One region of the Streptomyces nodosus genome, then DNA from elsewhere that is predicted to be linked to it. Evidence: riboswitches for the same ligand, from Rfam matches in the RefSeq annotation. Region 1 holds a riboswitch; the other holds the start of a gene.
The links. Region 1 has a riboswitch for fluoride ahead of CP978_RS03550 (MFS transporter). Riboswitches for the same ligand answer to the same signal wherever they lie in the genome.
Positions count from the first base shown of each region.

Region 2: it holds a riboswitch for fluoride, as region 1 does, so the genes downstream of both, CP978_RS04890 (inorganic diphosphatase) here and CP978_RS03550 (MFS transporter) in region 1, are expected to answer to the same signal.

Region 1 covers NZ_CP023747.1:788,621-797,137, reverse strand. The annotation lists gene CP978_RS03570 (HupE/UreJ family protein) at 1-604, shown strand, start outside; gene CP978_RS03565 (purple acid phosphatase family protein) at 733-2,661, shown strand; gene CP978_RS03560 (WxL protein peptidoglycan domain-containing protein) at 2,793-3,872, shown strand; gene CP978_RS03555 (PP2C family protein-serine/threonine phosphatase) at 3,986-5,287, opposite strand; fluoride riboswitch at 5,618-5,681, shown strand; gene CP978_RS03550 (MFS transporter) at 5,823-7,091, shown strand; fluoride riboswitch at 7,075-7,138, shown strand; gene ettA (energy-dependent translational throttle protein EttA) at 7,178-8,517, shown strand, end outside.
Region 2 covers NZ_CP023747.1:1,091,695-1,100,211, reverse strand. The annotation lists gene CP978_RS04915 (aminotransferase class V-fold PLP-dependent enzyme) at 1-63, shown strand, start outside; gene CP978_RS04910 (class I SAM-dependent methyltransferase) at 173-973, shown strand; gene CP978_RS04905 (GNAT family N-acetyltransferase) at 1,007-1,567, opposite strand; gene CP978_RS04900 (2,3-butanediol dehydrogenase) at 1,753-2,817, shown strand; gene CP978_RS04895 (methylenetetrahydrofolate reductase) at 2,917-3,783, opposite strand; gene CP978_RS04890 (inorganic diphosphatase) at 4,103-4,594, opposite strand; fluoride riboswitch at 4,619-4,692, opposite strand; gene CP978_RS04885 (hypothetical protein) at 4,755-5,336, opposite strand; gene CP978_RS04880 (hypothetical protein) at 5,474-6,229, opposite strand; gene CP978_RS04875 (ATP-binding protein) at 6,485-6,865, opposite strand; gene CP978_RS04870 (SulP family inorganic anion transporter) at 6,966-8,517, opposite strand, start outside.

The DNA of each region.
Region 1 (8,517 bases):
GTTCTTCCGTCTGGGAGCCGAGCATCTGCTGACCGGGATCGACCACATCCTCTTCCTGCTGGCGCTCATCGTGGGGTCGCGGCGGCTCAGGGAGATCGTGCTGGCGGCCACCAGCTTCACGCTGGCGCACTCGGTGACCTTCATGCTGGCTGCTCTCGGTGTGGTCGATGTGCCCGGCAGAGTGGTGGAGCCAGTGATCGCCCTGTCCATCGCGGTGGTCGCGGGCTGGTATCTGTGGCGGATCTGGCGGCGCGGCGACCATGCCACCGACCTCGTCGCGGCGGGGCGCGGTCACTTCAGCCTGGACCGGGCGGGCTGGGTCCGGCTGGGGGTCGTGTTCTGTTTCGGTCTGGTGCACGGACTGGGCTTCGCGGGTGCGCTGGGCATCGACGCGGCGTGGTCATGGACCCTGCTGTGGTCCCTGTTGGTGTTCAACGTCGGCATCGAGGCGGTGCAACTGGGCATCATCGCCGTGGTCTTCCCCCTGCTGGTCCTGGTGCGCCGGCGTGCGCCGAGGGCCGGACTGTGGGTCTCGGGAGTGATCTGTGCCGGTGTGTCCGTGATGGGGCTGTTGTGGTGTGTGCAGCGGCTGCTGGAGTCCTGAGAAGGTCTCAACTCTCCTGGGAAGTTCAGCTGGTCCCAACAACGCATTGGTGATCGGTTAACCGAGTGAGGAGAACTTGTGGCTCTCCATTCCATGCACTTCGGTGCGTCAAAGGGAAACGAGACCTGATGAACGACAGACCCTCCTCACAGGCCCGCGGGCCTGTGCGGCGTCGCGTGGCCACCGGGGCCGGCGCGGCATTCCTGGGCCTCACCGTGGCTCTGGGCGGCGGCCTCGCGTCGCCCGCCGGTGCCGCCGAGACTTCGACGCTCACCGGCATCATCCTCGGTGTGGGCGCCAACGAGTCCCAGCGCACGGTGACCTGGTACTCCTCGGCCGACACCGCCCAGAAGGTCCAGCTCGCCCCCACGGCGCAGCTGGTCAACGGGGAGTTCCCGGCCGGCGCGGCCACCTTCGACGCGATCGGCGGCGAGAACATCGCCACCAGCGGCGGCTACAACCGCCACGCGACGCTGACCGGCCTGAAGGAGCACACGCAGTACTCGTACCGCGTCGGCTCCGAGGGCAACTGGTCCTCGGCGTACTCCTTCAAGACGCAGGACTTCGAAGGCGACTACGACTTCCTGTTCTTCGGTGACCCGCAGATCGGCTCCTCCGGCAATGTCGCGCAGGACCAGGCCGGTTGGCAGGACACCCTGGACGTCGCCCTGAAGGCCAACCCCAACACCGAACTGCTGGTGTCGGGTGGCGACCAGGTCGAGACCGCCAACACCGAGTCGCAGTGGGACGCCTTCCTGGCGCCCGACAAGCTGCGTCAGTACCCGTGGGCCGCCACCATCGGCAACCACGACGTCGGTGGCAAGGCGTACGAGCAGCACATGTTCACCCCGAACACGGACCGCTCCGCGTCGCTGTACCAGAACGGCAACCCGGCCTCCAACACGTCGGGCGGCGACTACTGGTACATCTACAAGGATGTGCTGTTCATCGACATCAACAGCAACAGCTACGCCAACCCCGCCGACGGCAACGGTGGTGACGCGGCCCACATCAAGTACATCACCGACGTCATCAACAAGCACGGCTCCGAGGCGAAGTGGAAGGTGCTCAACATGCACCACGCCATGTACTCGCCGGCGAGCCACGCCAAGGACTCCGACCTCAAGTCGCGTCGTGGCGACCTGCCGGAGACCTTCTCCAAGCTCGGCATCGACCTGGTTCTGGCGGGCCACGACCACGCCTACTCGCGCAGCTACGTGCTGAAGAACGGCGAGAAGCAGAACAAGGACGAGCAGCCCGGTGCCGCCAACGTCTACCCGGGCCCCGGCGGCGTCGTCTACGTGACCGGCAACTCGGCCTCCGGGTCGAAGTACTACGCCATCACGAGCCCGGACAACTCCGGTACCACCGGTACCGGCATGGGCGCGGACCCGTTGAACCCGAAGAACTACTGGTTCAACTCGGCCGAGAACCAGGAGAACAAGCGCTCCTACGTCAAGGTCGAGGTCCGCAACGACCAGCTGGTCGTCAAGAACGTCCGCAGCGAGGCCAGCCCCTCCGGTGCGGTCGGCTCGGTCATCGACGACGTGACGGTGCACCCGTACCACGGTGACGGTCAGCAGCTGCAGGTCAACGTTCCGGACGCGCCCGCGGGCGAGTTCGGCTGGACCATCGACGGCTACAACGGCCTGGTGGACCTGGGTACCGCCAAGGACCACGACGGCGACTACTTCCAGGCGGACGGCCGGATCAACCCGATCCTGGTCTCCGACAACCGCCGGTCGCTGGCTCCCTGGTCGATCTCGGCCAGCGTCGGTGACTTCAAGGACGCCGACAAGACGTTCTCCGGTGCCTACCTGGGCTGGACGCCGAACGTCCTGGAGGACGGCGCCGGTGCCAAGGCCAGCGGGGTGGTGGCCTCCGGCTACGACGACCACGGCGCGGGTCTGTCCGTCTCGCGCGGACTGGGCTGGGCCGACCAGGGTCACCCCAAGGGCAAGGCCAAGCTGGGCGCCGACCTGGATCTGAAGATCCCGGGCAGCGTCAACAAGGGCGCCTACCGCGCCACCCTGACGATCACTGCGCTGAGCAGCTGACCGGCAGAACCGTTTCACCGGCGGGGGTGGGCACCTTCCGGCGCCCGCCCCCGCCGTTCGTTCCGCCCCGCTCCTTCGGCTCCGTATCCGCCGCCCGTTCCGCACCCGCCCCAGACCGCCCGAGGACCCCGATGAACGCGCCCCCGACACGCCGCAGCACCACCGCGGCCGCTCTCGTCCGTACCGTCGCCCTGGCCCTGCTCGCGGCCCTGGCGCTCACCGGGCTGTGCGCCGGCCCCGTCGCGGCCGCCGACGGTGACGTCACCTGGACGGTCCGGACCGCCCCCAACGCCTATGGCACGGCGCGGTCGAGCTTCAGCCACGGCATCAACCCCGGCGGACAGATCAAGGACGCCATGATCGTCGCCAACCGTGGCACCTCCCCGCTGACCCTCGCCGTCTACGCCGCCGACGGCTACACGACCGACGCGGGCCAGCTCGACCTGCTCACCAAGGACAAGAAGTCCCGCGCCGTGGGCGCCTGGGTCCACGCGGACCGCGACAGCATCGTGGTCCGGCCCGGCAAGGCCGTCACGGTCCCCTTCACGATCAGCGTCCCGGACAACGCCACCCCCGGTGACCATGTGGGCGGCATTCTCACCTCCCTGAAGCAGTCCGACGACGCCGAGGGCATCAATGTGGACCGGCGCCTCGGCATCCGGATCAAGCTCCGGGTCAGCGGTGAACTCAAGCCGAAACTCGCGGTCGAGGACCTGCACGTCGACTACGACGGCTCGTTCAACCCCTTCGCCAAGGGCGACGCGACCGTCACCTACACCGTCCACAACACCGGCAACACCGTCCTGTCGGCCCAGCAGAAGGCCTCGCTCTCCGGCCCGTTCGGATGGCTGCGCACCGAGGCGGGCGCCATCGCCGCGCCGCCGGAACTGCTGCCGGGTGAGCGCTGGAAGGTGACGGTCCCCGTGCACGGGGTGGCGCCCGCCGTCGTCCTGTCCGCGACCACGACCCTCACCCCGCTGCTCACCGACGCCTCGGGCTCCACCACCTCGCTCAAACCCGTCGAGGCCACGGCACACGGCTGGGCCGTTCCCTGGACGCTGCTGCTGTTCCTCGTCCTCCTGATCGCCGCCGCCGTCGGGGCGTTCCTGCTCTCCCGCCGCAACCGCGCGCGGCGGGCGCTGCGCGAGGACGCCCGGGTGCGGGACGCGGTCGAGGAGGCGCTGCGCGAGCACACGCCGCAGCGGGACTGACCGGGCGCGTCCCGGGGCCCCGACAGGCACCGTTCACCCCGTCGCGACGCCCGGCACGACAACACCCGGTGCGAGGCCGGCATCCGCACGGGGCCCGCGCCCGCGCCGGGGCGTCAGGCCGGCCTGTCCGGGTCGGTGTTCCTGAGGGCGAGCACGGCGACATCGTCGTGGTAGCCGGTCTGCAGCCGGACCAGCAGGCTGTCGCAGAAGGAGTCCAGGGGTGAGGAGGCCAGGGCGCCCGCATGCTGGCGCAGCCGGGTCAGACCACGGCCGATGTCCTCGCCGGGGCGCTCGATCAGCCCGTCGGTGTACAGCAGCACGGTGGCGCCGGGCTCCACGACGATCCTCGCGTCCGTCCTGGCGGGACACGGGTCCAGACCGAGGATCGGGGCGTGTCCGTCCTCCAGCAGCCGGGTGGTGCCGTCCGGCAGCATGAGCAGGGGCGGCGGGTGTCCGGCGTTGGTCCAGGACAGTGGGCGCCCGGCGTCCGTCGGGGCGTGGAGCTGGGCGATGACGGCCGTCACCAGCTCGACGGAGGTCATGCCCTGCATGACGCGGTCCAGCCGGCACATCACCCCGGCAGGGGGATCCCCGCTGTCGTAGGCCAGGGCCCGCAGCATGTTGCGCAGCTGCCCCATGCGGACCGCCGCCGTGAGGTCGTGGCCCATGACATCGCCGATCACCAGCATGGTCGACCCGTCGGGCAGCGCGAAGGCGTCGTACCAGTCCCCGCCGACCTCGGCCCCCGCCCGGGCCGGGGCGTACCGGGCGGCCAACTGGAGGCCCGGGAGGCCGCGCAGGTTCGGCAGCAGGGAGCGCTGGAGCTGTTCGGCGGTGTTGCGCTGGAAGGCGTACAGCCGGGCGTTCTCCACCGCCAGCCCGGCACGGCGGCCGAGGTCGGCGGCAAGTTGCCGGTCCTCCTCCTCGAAGGGCGCCCCGGGGGAGCGGATCAGGGTGAGCGCCCCCAGGGTCTCGCTGCGGGCCCGCAACGGGACCACGAGAACGCATCCGGCGTCCAGCACACGGTACAGACGCCGCTGGACGGCACCCAGTGATCCCGGCTCCCGCGAGCGCGCCGGGTCCTCGAGAGTCATGGGACCCGCACCGCGCAGGACCCGGGACAGCGGGTCGGCCGAGTCCCCGAGCCCGGGCATCGGCCCCTCGGCCAGCGCGCGGACGGCGCGGTCCGGGTCGCGGTGCGTGACCGCGATGCGCCGCACCCGGTCCCCGTCCAGGAGGTCCACCACACAGGCGTCGGCGAACTGCGGCACCAGGCGCTGGGACATCCGGCGCAGGGCGTCCTCGGCGTCGAGATCCAGGCTGCCGGCCAGGGCGACGCTGATGTCGGCCAGCAGGCGCAGCCTCGAGGGTCCCCCGGAGAGATCGGGACCGGCCCCGGAGCGTGCGTGGTTCATCGCCCCGGCCCCGATCCCGGAGCACATGGGCACCGGGCCGTCGCACCGCGCCGGGGCGTCCTGGACGCGGTCCGCCGGCCGATGCGGCCCTGTACAGCCTCGGTCATCACATCACTCTCCGCATACACCGCTCGCTGCCCCGGCCCGGCCGGAGACCCATCGGCACCTCCAGTGTGATCCGACGATCCCTCCCGGGGCGCGGCGTACACGAGCGGCGTGCACGACGGACCTGCCCGCGCGTTCTCCGGCGCCCCGGCAACCGGCACCGCCGCCATGTGCACGGATGGCGGAACTCGCACGGATGGCGGAACCAGGGGGGCGCGGAGCACCATGGAGGTGGGCGATGAGGCTCGCCCTCGACCGCACATCCCGTGCTGATGGCCTCTGCTGCCGGACGGTCGCCGATAGGCCCGTCCACAGGCCGTTTCCCCGAGCCGGGAGGTGCGGTCCTTGTACCGCGACGTCGTCGAAGAAGTCGTCGAAGAACCCGCCCGCGCACCGCGCCCGGTGGACTGACCCGGACGGTGCCGGTCCGGTGGGCGGCAAGGAGCACGGCGAAGGGCCCGCGGCAGGGCGGTGGCCCGCTGCCCCGGCCGGCGGCACGGCAGCGCGGTTCGTCCTGCTCATCGGCGTCGTCAGCCTGTTCTCCGACATGGCCCACGAAGGCGCCCGCGGCATCACAGGCCCCTTCCTCGGCTCCCTCGGCGCCGGCGGGCTGATCGTCGCGACGGTCGCCGGCGGCGGTGAACTCCTCGGCTACGCCCTGCGGTTCGTCTTCGGCCGGCTCGCGGACCGCACCGGCCGCTACTGGCTGATCACGGCCGTCGGCTACACCGTGCAGATGGTCGTGGTGCCGCTGCTGGCACTGGCCGGGAACTGGCCGGTCGCGGCCCTGCTGATGATCGCCGAACGCAGCGGCCGTGCGCTGCGCAACCCGGCGCGGGACGCGATGCTCGCCCACGCCACCGCCGAGCTGGGGCGCGGCCGCGTGTACGGCGTACGGGAGGCGCTGGACGCGGCCGGGGCGACGGCCGGGCCGCTGGTCGTGGCCGGAGTGCTGTCCCTGCACGGCGGCTACCGAGGGGGTTTCGCCGTGCTCGCCGTCCCGGCCGTCCTCACGCTGCTGGTGCTGGCGAGAGCCCGGCACACCTGTCCCCGGCCCGCGGATCTGGACGTCGAGCAGAGCGTCCCCGGCCCCCGGGGCACATCGCGGGCCTTCTGGATCTATCTGGCGGCCATGGGGCTGATCGCGGCTGCCTACGCGGACTACCCGCTGATCGCCTACCACTTCGGCAGGGACCGGGTGATGCCCGAGGCCTGGATCCCGGTGCTGTACGCGGTGGCCATGGCCGGCGAGGCGGTCGCGGCGCTGCTGCTCGGCCGTCTCTTCGACCGGTGGGGCCTGAGGACGGTGGCGGGCGCGACCCTGCTCACCGCGTGCTTCCCGCCGCTGGTCTTCCTCGGCGGCGTCCGCCTCGCGGTCGTCGGTGTGCTGCTGTGGGGTCTGGGCGCGGCCGCCCAGGAGTCCATCGTGAAGGCCGCGGTCACCGGCATGGTCGCCGCCGACCGCCGGGCCTCGGCCTTCGGCTTGTTCGACACCGGTTTCGGGGTGTGCTGGTTCGCCGGCAGCCTTGCGCTGGGGGCGCTCTACGACCGCTCCGCGATCGGCCTGGTGATCTTCTCGGTCGTGCTGCAGCTGGTCGCCGTACCTCTGTTGCTGGCCGTGCGGGGCGCACCAAAGCGGCGCCGGAACCGCTGGCGGGACCGGCTCCTGAGGAGCACCCTGGAGGGGAGTGGGCGATGAGGCTCGCCCTCGACCGCACATCCCGTGCTGATGGCCTCTGGGAGCGACAGCCGCTGTCCGGCGGCCCGGCTGTGGAGGCACCGCGGATGTACGTGTACACGATGCGCAAGGCCCGTATGGCCCACGGCGACAAGACCGTCCTCGACGATGTCACCCTCGCCCTCCTGCCCGGCGCCAAGATCGGCGTGGTGGGTCCCAACGGCATGGGCAAGTCCACCGTCCTGCGGATCATGGCGGGGCTGGAGCGGCCGACCGAAGGGGACGCCTTCCCAGCGCCCGGCATCGGCATCGGGATCCTGGAGCAGGAGCCCCGGCTCGACGACTCGACCAGTGTCCAGGGCAATGTCGAACAGGGCGCCGCGGAGATCCGGAGCATGCTGCGCCGCTACGCGGAGGTCACCGCGCGTCTCGGTGACGGCGACGGCGAGCAGACGCAGGAACTGCTGGACGAACTCGGCTCGCTGCAGGAGACCCTGGACCACGCCGAAGCCTGGGACCTGGACTCCCGCCTGGAACAGGCCATGGACGCCCTGCGCTGCCCGCCGCCCGACACCCCCGTGACGGAACTCTCGGGCGGCGAACGACGACGGGTCGCCCTGTGCCGGCTGCTGCTGTCCCAGCCGGACCTCCTGCTGCTGGACGAGCCCACCAACCACCTGGACGCCGAGTCCGTGGCCTGGCTGGAACAGCATCTGGCCGACTACCCCGGCACGGTGGTCGCGGTCACCCACGACCGGTACTTCCTGGACCATGTCGCCCGGCGGATCCTGGAGATCGACCGCGGGCACGCCTATGCCTACGAGGGCAACTACTCCACCTATCTGGCGACCAAGGCGGCCCGGCTGCGGGTGGAGGGCCGCAAGGACGCCAAACGGCAGAAGCGGCTGGCGGAGGAGCTGGCCTGGGTGCGCTCCGGCGCCAAGGGCCGTCAGGCCAGGTCCAAGGCACGGGTGCAGCGCTACGAGGACCTGGCGGCCGAGGCCGCCGAGCGGCGGAAGCTGGACTTCGAGGAGATCCAGATCCCTCCGGGCCCGCGCCTGGGCAGCCTGGTCCTGGAGGCCGGCCGGCTCACCAAGGGCCACGGCGACCGGCTCCTGATGGAGGATCTGTCGTTCTCCCTGCCCCGGGGCGGCATCGTCGGCGTCCTCGGCCCCAACGGCGTCGGCAAGACCACCCTGTTCCGGATGATCGTCGGCGAGGAACAGCCCGACGCGGGCACCCTGCGGCTCGGCGACACCGTCCGGATCTCCTACGCCGACCAGAACCGCGCCGGGCTGGATCCCGCCCGGTCCGTGTGGGAGGCGGTCTCCGGCGGCCGGAACGTCCTGCGCATCGGGGACGTCGAGATGCCCTCGCGGGCCTATGTCGCCGGCTTCGGCTTCAAGGGCGCCGACCAGCAGAAGCCCGTCGGTGTGATGTCCGGCGG
Region 2 (8,517 bases), 300 kb from region 1:
CATGTGTACAACACGGAGGAGGAGATCGACCGACTGCTGACCGTCCTCGCATCGCTGACCTGAGCCGGCCTGAGCCGGCCTGAGCCGGCCTGCGTGGTAAATGAAAACCGTTTCCAGCTGTAGATTCGTGATGTCGACGGACAGCCGAGAGACGGAAGAGGTGTCGCGGGGTATGGGTGTGAGCATGGGAACCGCCAGGGCGTGGGTGGAACGCTGGGAACGGCAGCAGGAGCGGTACGCGGTGGACCGTGAGGAGCGGTTCACCGTGATCGCGGACGTCGTCGAGCACATCACGGCCGGCCGTTCCCGGCCGCACCTGCTCGACCTGGGCTGTGGCCCCGGCTCCCTGGCGGCCAGGCTCGCCGACCGCATTCCGTCCGCGGAGATCGTCGCCGCCGACATGGACCCCCTGCTGCTGGAGTTGGGGCGGACCCATCACGCCGACGCCGCCCGCTATGTCGACACCGTCATCGGTGAGGAGGGCTGGGCCGACGCCCTCCGGCTGGAACGCCCCCTGGACGCCGCCGTCTCCACGACCGCCCTGCACTATCTGTCCGAACCGGTGCTGCTGCGCACCTACCGCTGTCTCGCCGGACTGCTGCGCCCCGGCGGCGTCCTGGTCAACGGCGACCACTTCCCGCCGGACGGAGCACCGTCCGCGGACCTCACCGCGTATGTGGGCCGCCGACGGGCGGAGCGGACCGGCGGCCACGCCCACGAGGACTGGCGGTCCTGGTGGGACGCGGCGGCCCGGGACCCGGAACTGGCCGATCTGTTCCATGAGCGTGAGCGGCGTCTGGCGGCCCTCGGTGGAAGCGGCTGCGACGGCCATCTGGCCGCGGGCCGCCACGCCGAGTTGCTGCGCCGGGCGGGGTTCGGCCATGTCACACCGGTCTGGCAGTTCGGCGACAGTGCCGTGCTGGTGGCGGTCAAGGGGGACGCGCCTGGAGCAACTGCCGTCGGACGGCCATGACTTCACACGGCGGGGCAGGGCTTCACGGGGGCTTCACAGGGTCAGGGTCATCATGATGTCGTCACGATCGTCGCCGGGCGCCACCCGCAGCGCCCCCGGCCACCGGCCGACCTCGGTCCAGCCGGCCTTGCGGTAGAAGTCCTCGAGGCCCAGACCGCTTCTCGCGCTGAGCTGCAGTCGTTCCAGGCCCATCTCCTCGCGTGCGACGACCGTGGTGTGCCGCATCAGCGCGGCGCCGATGCCCAGGCCCCGGAAGCGGAGGTGTGTCTGGACGTGGTTCACCACCCCGCAGTGCGCCACCAGGGGATGCTGCTCGCGGCGCAGCAACAGCCAGCCCGCCAGCGCGCCGTCGACGGTCGCCAGCAGGAGCCTGCTCCGCTGCGGGGAAAGACCCCGCACGATCCGTTCCATCGCCGGTTCGAGCACCGGAGCGGTCACCGGAGGCAGGGGGCAGTCCATGGGGACCACCGCCCCACCGTCGTTGATGACCGCCGTCCAGCAGTCGGTGAGTTCCCGCCTGATGGCCGCTGTGGCGTCCTGGGCCCGGCTGATCTGTGTGATCGCCGGCGCGTGCACTGCTTCATGCGCTGTCACACCCGGCAGCCTGCCAGCCGGCCGGAAGGCCCGGCCCATCCGGCCCCCTCACGTGGGGCCGGAGGGCCGACGCGGATGCCCGGATCGTCCTGTTACCGTGAATACGCCACACGAGGGACATACCTCGCGCGACGGAAGAAATCAACGCAAATGCGGGCGTCAACAGGCGAAGGGGTCGGCTCAAAGTGAAGGCTGCACGCTACTACGACCGGGGTGACATCCGTGTCGAGGACATCCAGGAACCCACGGTCCAGCCGGGCACGGTGGGCATCGACGTCGCGTACTGCGGTATATGCGGCACCGACCTGCACGAGTACCTCGACGGACCGATCTTCGTCCCGCCGGCCGGCCATCCGCACCCCGTCTCGGGCGAGTCCGCCCCGGTGACGCTGGGCCACGAGATGTCCGGTGTCGTGTACGCGGTGGGCGAGGGCGTCGAGGACCTGAAGCCGGGTGACCGCGTCGTCGTCGAGCCCTACATCCTGCGCCCCGAGGTCGACACCGGCGAGAACAACCCGACCTACCATCTCTCACCCGACATGAACTTCATCGGGCTGGGCGGCCGCGGCGGCGGTCTCGCGGAGAAGATCGTCGTCGAGCGCCGTTGGGTGCACCCGGTCGGGGACGTCCCGCTGGACCAGGCGGCCCTCATCGAGCCGCTGTCGGTGGGCTATCACGCGTTCCAGCGCTCGGGAGCGAAGGCCGGCGACTTCGCCCTCGTCGGCGGCGCCGGCCCCATCGGACTGCTCACCTGCGCGGTGCTCAAGGCGATGGGCGTCGAGGTCGCGGTCTCCGAACTCAGCTCGCTGCGCCGGCAGAAGGCCCTGGACACCAAGGTCGCCGACCATGTCATCGACCCCTCCGTCACCGATGTCGCCGCAGAGGTCCGGCGTCTGACCGGCGGCAAGGGCGCGGACGTCGCGTTCGAGGCCACCTCCGTCAATGTCGTCCTCGACACCCTGTTCGACGCCGTGAAGCCGGGCGGTGTCATCACGGTCATCTCCATCTGGGGCAAGCCGGCGTCCATCGACATGCAGAAGCTCGTCCTCAAGGAGGTCGACCTGCGCGGCACGATCGCCTACGTCAACTCCCACCCGGGGACCATCAAGCTGGTGCAGGAGGGCCGCGTCGACCTGGCGCCGTTCATCACCAGGACCATCGGCCTGGACGACCTCGTCAGCGACGGCTTCGAGACCCTGATCCACCACAACGAGACGGCCGTCAAGATCCTGGTGGACCCCCGCCTCTGAGCACCCGGTCGGCCCCGGCGGCCAGCCGACCGCACGGCGTGGCGGTCCGGCGCCCCGGCTCCTCCGGGGCGCGCCGGGCCCTCCCGGGCGGATGCCGTCTCAACCCTCCTGCCGGAACCGGGCGATCCATTCCGAGGTGGCCCCCAGCCCGCCGAACGTGTAGAAGTGCACCTTCACCACACCGTGGCGCCCGGCGTCGTAGCCATCGGCCAGGGCGCGCAGAAACCGGTCGGGGCCGGCCGTACCCATCAGGTTGGTGAGGGAGAATCCGTACTTCCGGGCGATGGCGGCACTGGTGCCGACGCCGAAGCGGGCCGCGTACGTCGTGAGCCGCCTGACCCCGGCCGGCCCGGGCACCCCGATACGGATCGGCAGGTCCATGCCTCGCGCGCGGGTCTCCTCCACCCAGGCGAGCACGGGGTCGACGTCGAAGCCGAACTGTGTGATGACGTCACCGGCCAACAGCTCTTTCCCCAGCGCCGCGTGCTTGTCCGTCAGTGCGGACCACAGCACGGGGCCCGTGATGGCCGGGTGGCCCTCCGGGTAGCCGCTGATCCCGGCATGACGCACCCCGTGGTGCCGCAGCAGTCCGGTGCGGATGACGGCCAGCGCGTCCTCGTACGGTCCCTCGGCGCGGGCGGGGTCGCCGCCGACGACGAACACGTTCTCCGCGGTGCCGTCGGCCTTCAGCCCGGCCAGGAACTGCTCCAGCTCGCCCCGGGACTTCAGGCGCCGGGCGGAGATGTGCGGTACGGGTACGAAGCCGAGCCGCTTGACCGCGCGGGCGGCGGCCAGGCGCATCGGCAGATCCTCGTTGCCGAGGAAGGTGATGTTGATACGGGTGCCCGGAGGGATCGTGGGGTGGGCCTCCTCGAGTCCCGCTATGTCCTTGGCCGTCATCTCGAGGGAGAAGTCGTCCAGCAGCGATGTGCCCACCGCTGCCGGAACCGTGGATCCGGCGTTCATGATGCTTCGTGCGGTCGGGCGGGAGCCGTGGGCCCGGTCGATGCCGTCCTGGAGGCGGGAAGGCGTGGCTGTCATACGGCTCTCTTTCACGATCGTCCACGGAAACGATCCGATACTAGGACGATTCAGTGACGCTCCTGGCGCCGAGGGTCGGCGTCCGAGCGGGAGCCGTCGGCCCGACGACCCTGCTCGTCGGCCGAAGGAGCCGGAGGAAGGCCGACGGGTCAGGCAGAGGGGGCGGTCCACGGGGCGATCACGCGGGCACGCCTGCGGCGGTCGGGCAGACCTGGTCGATCAGGGCGAGGGCGGTGGGCGCCGGTCACTCCAGGCAGCCGGTGAGACGCTCATAGCTGTGCCGGGCCTCCGCCAGGAACGACTCGGCGGCAGTCGGGCCCTCGCAGCCCGTCACCCGCCAGTGATGACCGGGGTCGAGCCGGTGCAGGACGGTGGCCAAGGTGTCCGCGTCGGCGTGCCAGGCGGGCAGCGCGCCCGGGGCGGTGAAGGCGGCGAAGTTCGGGTCGTGCGCGGGTACGCACAGCACCTCGGCCCGTGGGCTCCCGTCCACCAGGGCATGGACCAGGGCGACCGGACGAGCCCGGACGGACTGTCCCGGCAGCGCGGGCTCCTCCATCAAGAGCAGAACGGCGGTCGGCTCACCGTCGTCGGTGAGGGTGTCGTCCACCCGGCCCGCGCCGACCGGGTATCCGGTCACCCGGATCGATCCGACGCTCACCAGGTCGTACCCGTCCGATCCGTCCTGCGGGGCGAACGGCGAACCGGCCGTCGCCGTCACCGCCACCGTGACCTCCATCGCCGACACCTCCCATGAGCCGTTCGTCAGGGAGAGGCCATCAGCACGGTCGGTGCTCCGGTCGTGCGGTTGCGGCGAGCCTCATCGCCACCCCCTCCATTGTCCTCTCGGCCGGCCCGGAGACAACCCGGCAGGGGAGGGGCGCTGCGGAGCGACGGTCCTACCCGGAGGGGGTCCGTCGCCGCGGCCGGTGGAAGACCGCCGAGGCCGTGCGCCGGCGCAGCGACTCGACCACATCGGCCTGCTCATGGGCCCGGTGCAGCAGCTCCTCGAGCCGGGCCTCGTCCAGTTCCGCCCTGTCCTGGGCCACCTCCCGCAGCGTCCGCCACAGCAGCGTCTTGCCCTCGATCCCGAGCCGCAGCGTCTCCAGTTCGATGACCGTGCTCAGGCCCGGCCTCCGGATCACGCGCCCATTGAGTTTGAGCAGGCGGGCGGTGACGGCGAGGCGTCCGGCGTACACCTTGTGGTGGCGTGCGGGGACGCCGAGGGCGTCCATCAGGCCGAGAAGCGTCCGCCGGTCCTCCGCGATCCCGTCGGCCACCCGGCGCAGTTCGCCTCCGTAGGGCGAGGAACGGTGGTGCTCGGCCAGGCGGTGCGAGAGGAGCTGTCCGGCGGTGGAACCGGCCAGATGGTCGTTGAGATAGATCCCGAGAGCATCGCACTGCATGGCGGCTTCCCCTGTGTGGTGTTCGATCCCGGAGGGACGGGTGACGAGCGCACGCTCGGGGACGACCTCTGCCACGCTTCTCGCCGGGTTCCGTGCGACCGGGGACTCCGCCGACGGCCGGGAGTGGTCTGCCCGCCCGATCGACCCGCTGGGGGCACGGGCGACCACCCTCGGCCGAGGAACGGAGACTCGGAGAACGATGCTCGCCGACGTCAGCGGATGCGACGCGTCTTCACGCCGTCGGCCTCGAAGTCGTAGATGTTCTGGTTGATCCGCAGACCGTCGACGGCGCCGATCCACATGTGGTCGCGGCCCTTGCTCACGGCGGCGCTGAAGATGACCGGCTGCGGGCCGCCGTCGTTGAGCGAGGCCTTCAGCTGGGCGAAGGTGCAGCGGGCGGCCTGGGTGCAGGCGGTCTCGCCGCCCGAGAGGAACCAGAAGCCGGTCCGGGTGGCGTCGATGTAGGGGCTCCAGCGGTCCGTCACCGGGGCGGCGTCCGGCACCCACACCATCGAGGTGTAGTGGTCGGTCGGATGAGCAGCCACATTCGGGTCGATCTCGAACCTGATGTTCGGCATGTTTTCCGGACCGCCGTAGGTGATGTTCTCGTTGGTCTGGAACACATGGAACCCGACCTGCTGCAGACCGAGCACCCGATCGCCGAAGAAGTCGACCTCATTGCCGAAGTCGACGCTCTCGCTGGGGGGAGCGAGGGTGGTGGCGTTGTCCGCCACCTCGATCCCCAGGCTGCCCGTGCCGAACGGCGGTCTGGCGGAGGGGCCCGTGACGCCGAACGAACCGAACGGGCCGTTCCTCAGGGCCGCGACGGGGGAGCCGATCGTGTTGCGGGTGATCACGCCCCAGTGGTCCGAGTGGCTTCCGTCCGCGGCGACGGCGGCGGACGCCGGGACGGTCGAGGACACGATCGCGGCCAGTACCGCGGCGGCCAGTGCTCTTCCCCGGCTCATGCTGAAACGAACGTTCACACTCACTCCTGCCGATGGGTCGAAGGTGGGTTGTCCGTCGGTTCGGGCCGACGCGACGCACGTCACCGTAGCTGACGCTCGGTAGCGGCACTGGGTGCGACATACTTCGCAAATTGGGGAAATATGGACCCCTGTCATGGGGTTTGAGCTGCTGATGTCACCGTCCGTGATGTGCTCGCGGTCATGGCGCCGTTCCCTGGGAACCCTTGGGGCGGGCCCGGCGCCTTCCTCGGCGCCTCACAGGGGCAGGGTGATCCAGATGCTCTTGCCGCCCCCGTCGGCGTCGCCGCGGACGACGGCGGTTCCGCCCAGGAACAGGGTGAGTTCGACGACCGTGGCCAGCCCGCCCCCGGTGTTCCCGGTGCCCGCCGCGTACAGGGGCGGCTGATAGGGGTGGCGGTCATGGACGGCGAAGGCGAAGGTGTCCTTGCCCGCGGCGTAGATGACGGTCACGTTCCCGGACACGGCGGCGGCGTGCCGGACGCTGTTGGTGACCAGCTCCGAAAGGATCAGCAGCGCGGGGTCCACGCTCGGATGACGGCGGGCGATCCCCCACTCCGTCAGCACCATCTCCGCCGTCTCCCGCGCCAGTCGTACGGCCGATCCCACGGTGGGCATGGTCAGTACATGGCGCAGCGGCAGCGCTTCCAGCCGGGGCGTCACCAGAAGGCCCCCGCCCCCGGCGCCTCGGTCGTCGGACGCCGGGCGGGGAGCACGGTCATCGGGCGGCCTGCCGTGTCTGACGGGGGATCAGCAGCCCGGCGTGCTCCAGATGCTTGCGAGCCCCGGCGATCGCCTCGGGGGTGGTCTCGTACTCCCGTCCTTCCAGACGCAGTCGATCCAGCACCTGGACGGAGTCCAGCACCTGGCGCTGGCCGGGCCGGATCCCGGAGATCATCACCACGATGCCGCGCCGGTTCAGCTTCTCGATCGCGTCCTTGAGGACCAGGGCACCGGTGGCGTCCATGGTGGTCACCCGGGACATCCGCAGGATCACCACCCGGACGCCGGAGACCTCGGACAGCTCCAGCAGAAAGCGGTGTGCCGCGGCGAAGAACAGCGGACCGTCTATCCGGTACGCCACGATGTGCTCCGCGAGCAGCGCGTGTTCCTCGTCGCTGTGCTCGCCGGGCAGATCGGGGCGGAAGTCGACCTGGTCGAGACGGGCCTGGCGGGCCACCGCCCGCAGCGCCAGCGCCCCGGCCACGATCAGTCCGATGAGCACCGCGTACACCAGGTCGAGCGCCAGGGTGGCGGCGGCGGTGAGGACCAGCACGACCGCGTCGTTACGGGTCGCGCGCGTCATGGCGCGCAGGGAGCCGACCTCGACCATGCGCACGGCGGTCGCGATGAGCACCCCGGCGAGCGCGGCGAGCGGGATCTTCGACACCAGCGGGGCGGCGGCGAACACGATCACCGCCAGGATCGCCGCATGGGTGAGGGCGGCCAGCCGGGAGGAGGCGCCGCTGCGGACGTTGACCGCGGTACGGGCGATGGCGCCGGTCGCCGGCACACCGCCGAACAGCGGTGCGGCGATGTTCGCCAGGCCCTGGCCGAAGAGTTCCTTGTTGGGGTCGTGCTTCTGTCCGACCGTCATGCCGTCGGCGACCTGTGCGGACAGCAGGGACTCCAGCGCGGCCAGCGCGGCGACCGCGACGGCCGGCAGCAGCAGGGTCTCCAGCGCCGACAGGTCGAGGAAGCCGAGGGAGGGAGCGGACAGTCCCGAGGGCAGATCACCGATCGGCGCGGCGGCGTCCAGATGGAAGAGCTGCGCGACGAGGGTGGCGGCGATCACCGCGAGGATCGAGAACGGCACGGCCGGCCGCCACCGTGCCCCCACCAGCATCACCGCCGCCACCGAGGCGGCCAGTGCGACGGCGGTCCAGTTCGGTGCCTTCGCGAACGCCTCGACGGCGCGCCAGGTCACCACGAGGACCTTGTCGCCCTCCGGCTTGGCGACACCGAGCGCGCCCGGGACCTGCTGGAGGCCGATCACCAGCGCGATGCCGAGGGTGAAGCCCTCCACCACCGACGCGGGAACATAGGCCATATAGCGGCCCAGCCCCGCCACGGCCATGCCGAGCAGCAGCACACCGGCGATCAGACCGACCGTCAGGACACCGCCGGCGCCGTGCTGGGCGACGATCGGCACCAGCACGACGGTCATCGCCCCGGTCGGACCGGAGACCTGAAGATTCGACCCGCCGAAGACGGCGGCCAGGGCTCCCGCCACGACCGCGGTGGCAAGTCCCGCCTCGGCGCCCAGGCCG